4 regions of the Thalassolituus sp. UBA2009 genome follow, and region 1 is predicted to be linked to each of the others. Evidence: predicted binding sites of a transcription regulator. Region 1 holds the regulator's gene; each other region holds the start of a gene.
The links. Region 1 encodes sigma-54, which starts transcription at its own class of promoters, with help from an activator protein. Its sites were predicted from a motif close to TGGCACNNNNNTTGCTNT; they were not measured.
Positions count from the first base shown of each region.

Region 2: urtA (urea ABC transporter substrate-binding protein) is a predicted target of sigma-54. The motif match lies at 1,095-1,112, and genes of this name have one in related genera.
Region 3: B3P58_RS16255 (ammonium transporter) is a predicted target of sigma-54. The motif match lies at 1,386-1,403, and genes of this name have one in related genera.
Region 4: flgJ (flagellar assembly peptidoglycan hydrolase FlgJ) is a predicted target of sigma-54. The motif match lies at 1,350-1,367, and genes of this name have one in related genera.

Region 1 covers NZ_DDCJ01000069.1:26,637-28,820, reverse strand. Annotated here, with positions in the region: gene hpf (ribosome hibernation-promoting factor, HPF/YfiA family) at 4-306, opposite strand; gene B3P58_RS08805 (RNA polymerase factor sigma-54) at 339-1,838, opposite strand; gene lptB (LPS export ABC transporter ATP-binding protein) at 1,967-2,184, opposite strand, start outside.
Region 2 covers NZ_DDCJ01000012.1:35,499-37,682, forward strand. Annotated here, with positions in the region: gene atzF (allophanate hydrolase) at 1-232, shown strand, start outside; gene B3P58_RS01365 (GntR family transcriptional regulator) at 235-951, shown strand; gene urtA (urea ABC transporter substrate-binding protein) at 1,249-2,184, shown strand, end outside.
Region 3 covers NZ_DDCJ01000137.1:2,371-4,554, reverse strand. Annotated here, with positions in the region: gene B3P58_RS16260 (hypothetical protein) at 1-2, opposite strand, end outside; gene B3P58_RS16255 (ammonium transporter) at 13-1,314, opposite strand; gene B3P58_RS16250 (HPP family protein) at 1,572-2,184, shown strand, end outside.
Region 4 covers NZ_DDCJ01000143.1:75,228-77,411, reverse strand. Annotated here, with positions in the region: gene flgK (flagellar hook-associated protein FlgK) at 1-252, opposite strand, end outside; gene flgJ (flagellar assembly peptidoglycan hydrolase FlgJ) at 245-1,327, opposite strand; gene B3P58_RS17525 (hypothetical protein) at 1,619-1,918, opposite strand; gene B3P58_RS17520 (flagellar basal body P-ring protein FlgI) at 1,947-2,184, opposite strand, start outside.

The DNA.
Region 1 (2,184 bases):
TAATCAGCCTTGTCCGTGTTGCCGCGCCACCAGTTTTTCTTTGTGTTTCAGTACCTGACGGTCGAGCTTGTCGGTCATCTGATCGATTGCGGCATACATATCATCGTGCTCAGCGCTGGCGTGCAGGTCGGCACCGCTGACATGGATGGTGGCTTCGGCAATCATGCGCTCTTTAATAACGGTCAGGGTTACCTGGCCGTTGGTAATGTTGTCAAAGTGGCGTCCCAGCTTGGACATTTTTTCGTCTACGTACGCTTGCAGAGATTCGGTAACGTCAACGTGGTGACCGCTGATATTAATCTTCATGTCCAGACTCCTTGTTGCTGGCTTGTTGTTTTTTAAATCAATTGTTTACGTTCGTTCGAAGGCGGAATCATCATAGCCTCACGGTATTTGGCTACCGTGCGCCGTGCCACCTGAATGCCTTTTTCACCCAACACTGCGGCGATTTTGTTGTCGCTCAGCGGTTTGCGGGCATTTTCTTCAGCAATCAGTTTTTTAATCATGGCACGGATTGCGGTGGAGGAACATTCGCCGCCGCCATCGGTACTGACATGGCTGGAGAAAAAGTACTTCAGCTCGAAGATTCCGCGAGGCGTATGCATGTATTTCTGGGTGGTTACCCGGGAAATGGTGGATTCATGCATACCAACGGCTTCGGCAATATCGTGCAGCACCAGCGGCTTCATTGCTTCTTCGCCCTGTTCGAAAAACTCGATCTGATACTCGACGATTTTGGTGGCTACTTTCAGCAGGGTTTCGTTGCGGCTTTGCAGACTTTTGATAAACCAGCGCGCTTCCTGCAGGTGGTCGCGCAAGAAGGCGTTGTCGGTGCTGTTATCGGAACGGCGTACCAGTGAGGCGTAATCGGCGTTAACGCGCAGCTTGGGGGCGATATCCGGATTCAGCTCAACCCGCCATTCGTCGCGGATATTGCGTACCAGTACGTCGGGCACCACGTATTCGGCCTGCTCGGCACTGATGCCGGCACCTGGCTTGGGATTCAGTTCTTTAATCAGCCGCAGCACGGCTTTAAGGTCTTCTTCGCGCAGCTTGGTTTTGCGCATCAGCGTTGGGTAATCTTTGCTGCCCAGCAGCTCGATATAATCGCGGATGACCATTTTGGCTTCGTTCAGCCATGGGGTCTCAGCCGGCAGTTGCTGCAGTTGCAGCAGCAGGCATTCACGCAGGTCGCGGGCAAAAGCACCGGCCGGATCAAACTGCTGCAGGCGGTGGAGGACGGCCATGACTTCGTCTTCTTCGACGTCCAGAGCCGGGTCCATGCTTTCCAGAATGTCTTCGACGGTGGTGTGCAGATAGCCGTCGTCATCCACGCCGTCGATCAGCATCAGGGCGATCTCGCGGTCGGTATCTGACATAGGAGTCAGATTGAGTTGCCACAGCAGATGATCCTGCAGATCTTCGGTGCTGGCGTGGCGCGAGTCGTAATCGAAATCGTCGTCGATGGCGTTACTGCTGCTGCCGGAGGCAACGTTGGCGGTGGTCTGGTAGGTATCTTCCCACTGACTGTCGACCGGCAGGTCGTCGGGGAGTTGTTCCTGTGACCACTGTTCATCCAGCTCGGGTGTGTCGTTGTGGCTGTCGTCCTGATTGCTGACTTCGTGGCTGGCGCTGACTTCGTGGTCGCTGTTACGGGACAGGTCGGGCAGGTCATCGTGCTCGTGTTCTTCTACTTCGAGCATCGGGTTGGAATCGAGGGCTTCCTGAATCTCCTGCTGCAGATCGAGGGTAGACAGCTGAAGCAGGCGGATGGCTTGTTGCAACTGAGGGGTCATGGTCAGGTGCTGACCCATCTTTAACTGAAGAGACGCTTTCATAAAAGTTCAGTAATCACTCAGTATCGGCATAGTCTGTGCATTATACGCCAAGCGGTAAACCTTGGAATCTTTTGTGCATCTTCCTTTGCTTTGGATCATCAGCCACTTCCCTGCAGCAGGGCTTGCCATCACAGGCGGAAATCCTCACCCAGGTACACTTTGCGTACCTGCTCGCTGGCCAATACCTGTTCAGCGGTGCCTTCGGCGATGATATGGCCACCCCCGACAATATAGGCTTTCTCACAGATAGCCAGAGTTTCCCTTACGTTGTGGTCGGTAATGAGTACGCCGATGCCACGTGCTTTGAGCTGTCGGATGATGTCCATGATGTCAGCTACAGAAATCG
Region 2 (2,184 bases), on a different contig from region 1:
AACAGGGCATCAAATCATTGTCGAATTGTGGCGAATGGACGTTGCCGCTTTCGGCAGTTTTGTTGCGGAAATTCCACAGCCCTTGGGAATCGGCACGCTGGAGTTAGCCGATGGCCGCCTGGTAAAAGGCTTTATCTGTGAACCGGAAGCGGTGGCCAGTGCAACCCATATCAGCGGGTTCGGTGGCTGGCGTGCGTATATCGCTCATCTGAAATCCCAGAGCGGAAATTAAGCATGTATCCAACGGATACTGAAGAAAAAAAGCGCCCACTGAATCTGGCCGAACGGATTTATCAGCAACTGAAAAACGATATCTTCGATTTCCAGTTGCTGCCCGGTGATCGCTTCAGTGAGAACGAAATTGCCAGGCGTATGCAGGCCAGTCGTACTCCGGTACGTGAAGCACTGTACCGGCTGGAGCGCGATGGGTTTGTGCAGGTGCATTTCCGCAGTGGCTGGCAGGTCCGGCCCTTTGATTTCCGTTATTTTGAAGACTTATACGACGTTCGCACCCTGCTCGAAGTGGCTGCGGTAAAACGCCTATGTGGACGCGCCGGTCTTAAAGAACAGCTGGCCGGTCTACTGACGCTTTGGTGCTGCCATGAAGGCCAGCGGCTGAACGACAGTTCGCTGCTGGCAGAGATGGATGAAGACTTTCATTTTGCTCTGCTGGCGCTCAGCGGGAATCAGGAAATGGCGGCGATTCACCGTATGGTGTGTGAACGTCTGCGCATTATCCGCCGGCTGGATTTCACCCAGCAGGGGCGTATTAAAGCGACCTATGATGAGCACTCTCATATTCTGAATTTAATGCTGAATGGCAACGCAGAAGAAGCGGCCGGTTTTCTCAGCCAGCATATCGATGTCAGTAAAAATACCGTGCGCCATATTACCCTGCACCGCATTCAGGCAGCGAAGAGCCGCTACAACATTAATATCAGAGCAGATTAATGATTTATCCGGCCTGCACCAATGCGGTGAATATTTAAAAGCAGCTGAGCAATAACGGTGCGTGAATTTTCGGTAATGCGGGTTTATTCCTGTATATGGCACCTTGCTGGCTGAAAACTCTTAAAAAACAATTGGTTATAAGTTGGTACAGGCTTTGCTCTACAGGGAATGCTAACTCATAAATGGAGCTGATCAGCAGTAATCGGACTCCGGATAAAATCAAAGTACATTAAGGACGGACTCAAGATGAAAAAACTGGGATTAAACACGCTGTCAAAAGCGACCAAAGTTCTGGCGATGACCACTCTGGCTGCTGGTATCAGTCTTGCCAATGCCGCCGATACCATTAAGGTCGGTGTTCTGCATTCATTATCCGGCACCATGGCCATTTCTGAGACCACGCTGAAAGACACCGTGCTGATGATGGTGGAAGAGCAGAATAAAAAAGGCGGTCTGCTGGGCAAGCAACTGGAAGCTGTGGTAGTCGACCCTGCCTCTAACTGGCCTTTATTCGCGGAAAAAACCCGTGAGCTGCTGGAGAAAGATAAGGTCGATGTGATTTTCGGCTGCTGGACTTCCGTTTCCCGTAAGTCTGTTTTACCAGTTGTAGAAGAGCTGAACGGTCTGCTGTTTTACCCGGTTCAGTATGAAGGTGAAGAGTCTTCAAAAAATGTTTTCTATACCGGTGCGGCGCCTAACCAGCAGGCTATTCCGGCCGTTGATTATCTGATGAATGACGTTGGCGTTAAGCGCTGGGTTCTGGCCGGTACCGACTACGTTTATCCACGTACCACCAATAAAATTCTGGAAAGCTATCTGAAGTCGAAAGGCGTTGCTGCTAAAGACATCATGATTAATTACACACCGTTCGGTCATTCTGACTGGCAGACCATTGTCTCTGACATTAAAAAATTCGGCAGCGCCGGTGTTAAAACCGCAGTGGTTTCCACCATTAATGGTGATGCCAACGTTCCTTTCTATAAAGAACTGGCGAACCAGGGTGTAAGCGCGGAAGACATTCCGGTGGTTGCCTTCTCGGTAGGTGAAGAAGAACTGTCTGGTTTCGATACCAAGCCTCTGGTTGGTCACCTGGCCGCCTGGAACTACTTTATGAGCGCTGATGGTAAAGAGAACGATGCCTTTATCAAACAATGGCACAGTTTCACCAAAGACGATAAACGCGTAACCAACGATCCGATGGAAGCAACCTATATCGGTTTCAATATGTGGACC
Region 3 (2,184 bases), on a different contig from region 1:
ATGCGCAGCTACTCATAATTCACGATGATAAGTAACGTTCTGATGAAACTCCGGATAACCCACTTCATCATGCTCGGTAAAATCAAGCCCCTGTTGTTCATGCTGAGTACTGGCGCGCAACCCGATCACACGATCAATCAGGAAAAACAGAATAAGCGATAGTGGAAACGCCCAGAAAAAGGCCGAGAAAATACCAACCAGCTGAACGGCAATCTGCGATAAATCAAACATATTATCTTTCAGGAAAAGTCCTGCAGCCAGGGTTCCCCAGGCACCGGCAAAACCATGAACCGGTATGGCCCCGACCACATCATCCAGTCCCCGCCGTTCAAGCCAGCCGGCACCATAGACAGAGATTGCTCCGGCAATAAGACCAGTAAGTGCAGCAAACTCAGGTGTCATTGATGCACAGCCTGCCGTAATACCAACCAGACCGGCAATGCTGCCATTAATGGTTGAAGTTAAAAGCACCGGACGTCTGGTTATACGGCTGAACAGCAAGGCTCCCGTTGCACCGGCCGCCGCGGCCAACTGAGTATTCAATACAATCAGGCCGATTTCCGGACTGGCTGCCAGCGTACTGCCACCATTAAAGCCGAACCAACCCAGCCACAGAATAAAACCACCCAAAGCAACCAGCGAAAGATTATGGCCCGGAATACTCCGCGCAGCACCGGTGGTGCGATCAAAACGTCCGGTACGTGCTCCCAGCACGATAATGCCTGCCAATGCGCACCAGGCCCCCACGGAATGAACAACGGTCGATCCGGCAAAATCAATAAAACCCAGCTCAGCCAGCCAGCCTGAACCACCGTACATGCCACCCCATACCCAGCTGCCAAATACCGGATAAATAAATGCAGTAATTACACAGGTTGCGATCAGATAGGCATCGTATTTTGTCCGCTCTGCCATAGCCCCGCTACAGATAGTAACTGCAGTTGCGGCAAACATAATCTGGAATAACAACACGGTATAATCCCAGGATTGGCTTTCCGCTGAAGTATTTAATAGTGCAAAATGACTGGCACCAAAAAAACCGGTAAAGTTCTCGCCAAACATCAACCCATAGCCAACCAGCCAGAAAATAAGACTTCCAAGGCAAACATCCATGTAGTTTTTCATCATCACATTGACGGCATTTTTAGCCCGTGACATTCCACTTTCAAGCAGCGCAAAACCTGCCTGCATAAAAAAAACCAGAGCTGCCGCCATTACGACCCACAGGGTATCAATACTACCTTGCGCTGCGGTCTCTCCTGCCAAAGCAGGAATACTGAGACTGCTTAAAACGACCCACATCATCCACTTCATAACATTACCGCCTGCTGCTCAGGTTCAGCGTATCCGCAATCAGCGTTACGCGTTATTTCCACATACACTGATCAGCAAAGCCTGTGCCAATCACTGTGCGGTAAAAGGTGCAGAAAACAGGGCAGCAGCCTGCTTAAACCTTCTGGCCGGCACCATGAAAGTGCAACAGAAAATGAATACGCACCAGCTGCAGGCTGACAGAACAACAGACGCACTGCTATATTGCAGATAGGTATCAGGGATCACGGTCAAAAGTAATGTCATTAATCGTATTCGATATGGGCATCCGGGTTGAAACCCCTTTGCGGCCGGATAAAAACCGGATAAAAGCGACTGCCGCTTCATCGGCAGTGCAAAAGATTAAGCCGGGGGATGCTCAGTCTCCTGCCGAGCGCCAGGCTCAGCTGGTTCTGGAGCATTACGCTCATCCGCAAAAAACACCGGAATCCATCGCCTTTGCAGCCGACATTATGAATACACCGGTGGCAACCCTCACGCCCGATAAGAATGTTCAGGATGCCTGGAACAAACTTGCAGACACTGGTTACCATCACCTGCCAGTCGTAGACAAAGACAATAAAGTGCAGGCCATTGTTTCTGACCGCGACCTGATGCTTGCCCTGATGCAACAGAATACTCACTCAACCAGTCTCGGCGACATCTGGGAAAATAATATTCTGGACTATGCCATTCATCCGGTGATCTGTGTAATGAAAAACACCGACATCCGCCAGACAAGCAATATACTTTTTGAATACAACATCGGTGCTCTGCCCGTTATCGACGAGAACCATATCCTTTGCGGCATCATCACCCGCACCGATATTCTGAAATTACTCCGGCATTACGGCCCGATGGAACTCTGGGCGT
Region 4 (2,184 bases), on a different contig from region 1:
GCCATTAAAGGTTGAGGTATCACGCCAGAGTTGCTCAGTCAGAAACTGATCATAAACACGATTAACGGTATCGACATTAACGCCTGAACCTACCCAGACACCGCCTTTATTCTGCGGACTGACTGCACTCTGGCCAATCACCTGACGGCTGTAACCCTCTGTGCCGGCATTGGTAATATTGTGGCCGGTAATGGTTAATGCCGTCTGGCTTGCGCGCAGGCCGGAAATACCAATTTCAAGAATACTAGCCATCGTTGCGATCTCCGGTCAGCGGCGCTGACGAACGCAGTTGCTCCAGTGCAGAATTCAGGGTTGTACTTTGTGAAATACGCTGAATTTTTGCTCCATATTGTGGATCGGTGGCATAGCCGGCCTGCTGCAGGGCATAACCGTAATGTCCGGCGCCCAGATTCTGACCAATGGCCTGCTGATAACGCTCGGCTCCCTGCAGGAAGTCGGCATAGTCGCGCACACCTTCTTCCATCGACGAGTAAGAGCGGAACGGCGCCCGTTCTTTTACGGCCAGACCGTCGCGGTATTCGTGGGTAACCACGTCGACCCGCTCACCCTGCCAGCGGCTGTCGGCTTTAATGCCAAAAAAATTAAAACTGTTGCGACCCTGATCATCGCTGATCATATATTTTCCCCAGCCCGTTTCGAGCGCAGCCTGGGCAACGATGGCTTTCGGTTCGACCCCTAACTCAGCGCCGACTTTTTCTGCCAGCGGATAAAGAGCGGCAACGAACTCTGCCGGAGTGGCAAACTGTTGCCCTTTATTACCGCTGCCGCTGGCTGCTACAAGCGGTGTTGTATCCGCAGCAACAGAATGTTCACTGGCTGTGACCGCTGCCTGAGGCCGAGGACGAAGCTGATGCAGTTCAGCATCAACGGCATCCATCGTCGCATTGAGGGCAGTAACATGAGAGGGAGAAACCATCGGTAGCGGTGAACGTGCGCGACGGTCAAATAACTTGCCCTGATCCAGCTCTTTGGCTTCGTTATTGTTGTCACCGTAGCTGGACATCAGCTGGCGATAGATAACCTGAGAAAGCCCCATGCCCTGCTGGCCGGAGAGCGACAGCGCCATCTGATCGTCATACATTTTGCGGTAGAAATCGGTTTCCGGAGAATTGAACATCGAGTCTTCTTCGAACACCTTGTTGGCGTCACGCATGGACGACATCATCATGTTCAGAAACATCGATTCAAACTGCTTGGCAACTTCCATCAGCGCGGCGTTTTTATCGTCTTTTCCCAACGAACGAATACCCTGCAGGGCATTCAGGTCGGTATAAATCTGGGCGCTCTGTGGTTGAGTCTGGATCATAACAATCTCCTTTGTTAGGGAAACTGCAAGATGTTTGCCAATTGACTGATTAAGCGAGTGTAAAGAGAGAAGAAAAAATCCGGACAAAAGCCCGGATTTTGAGTTTGAATAACATCAGCATCTGAGCCATTTCTGCCAGTAAAGTCTGATGAGCTGAACAGGCATTGCCTCAGTGTGACAATTGTTCGTATTCAGAAGGTTTTTTCTTTTTCTCGTTCCCAGGCTCTGCGTGGGAATGCAACGGTGTCAGCAAAGACTACCACGCAGAGCGTGGGAGCCAGATGTACGCTTTCAATGCGGCAACTGTTCGTATTGGGAAAGCTTTTTCTTGCCGCTCTGACGGCTGGCAATGCTTTTCTGCTCCTGCTGCAGATCGGCCAGCAACTGCTGCTCTTCCTGCAGCAAACCTTCCAGAAACTCCTGCTGCTCATTGGTCATATCAATCAGCTCACTGATCTGGGCAAACCACTGCTGCAGTAATTCGTTGCGCCGCTGAATCCGTTCATCGACACCCTCACGAACCCCCTGACGAATCAGCGAGCGGAGTTCCAGGGACAGGTTTTTTACCTGCTCAAACAATTCAGCACTCATATTCGTGTTCTCTTTATGTTTATTCGTATCAGATAACAATCAATTCAGCCTTTAACGCACCGGCCTGCTTCATTGCTTCAAGAATAGCCATTAAATCACCGGGCGCAGCCCCTACTTCGTTAACGGCTTTAACAATACTGTCGAGGGATACACCAGGACCAAATTTAAACATACGGTTATCGCCACCGTTATCGATATTAATATTGGTCTGCGGTACGACGACGGTTTCGCCATCGGCAAGGGCATTGGGCTGGGAAACCTGAAAA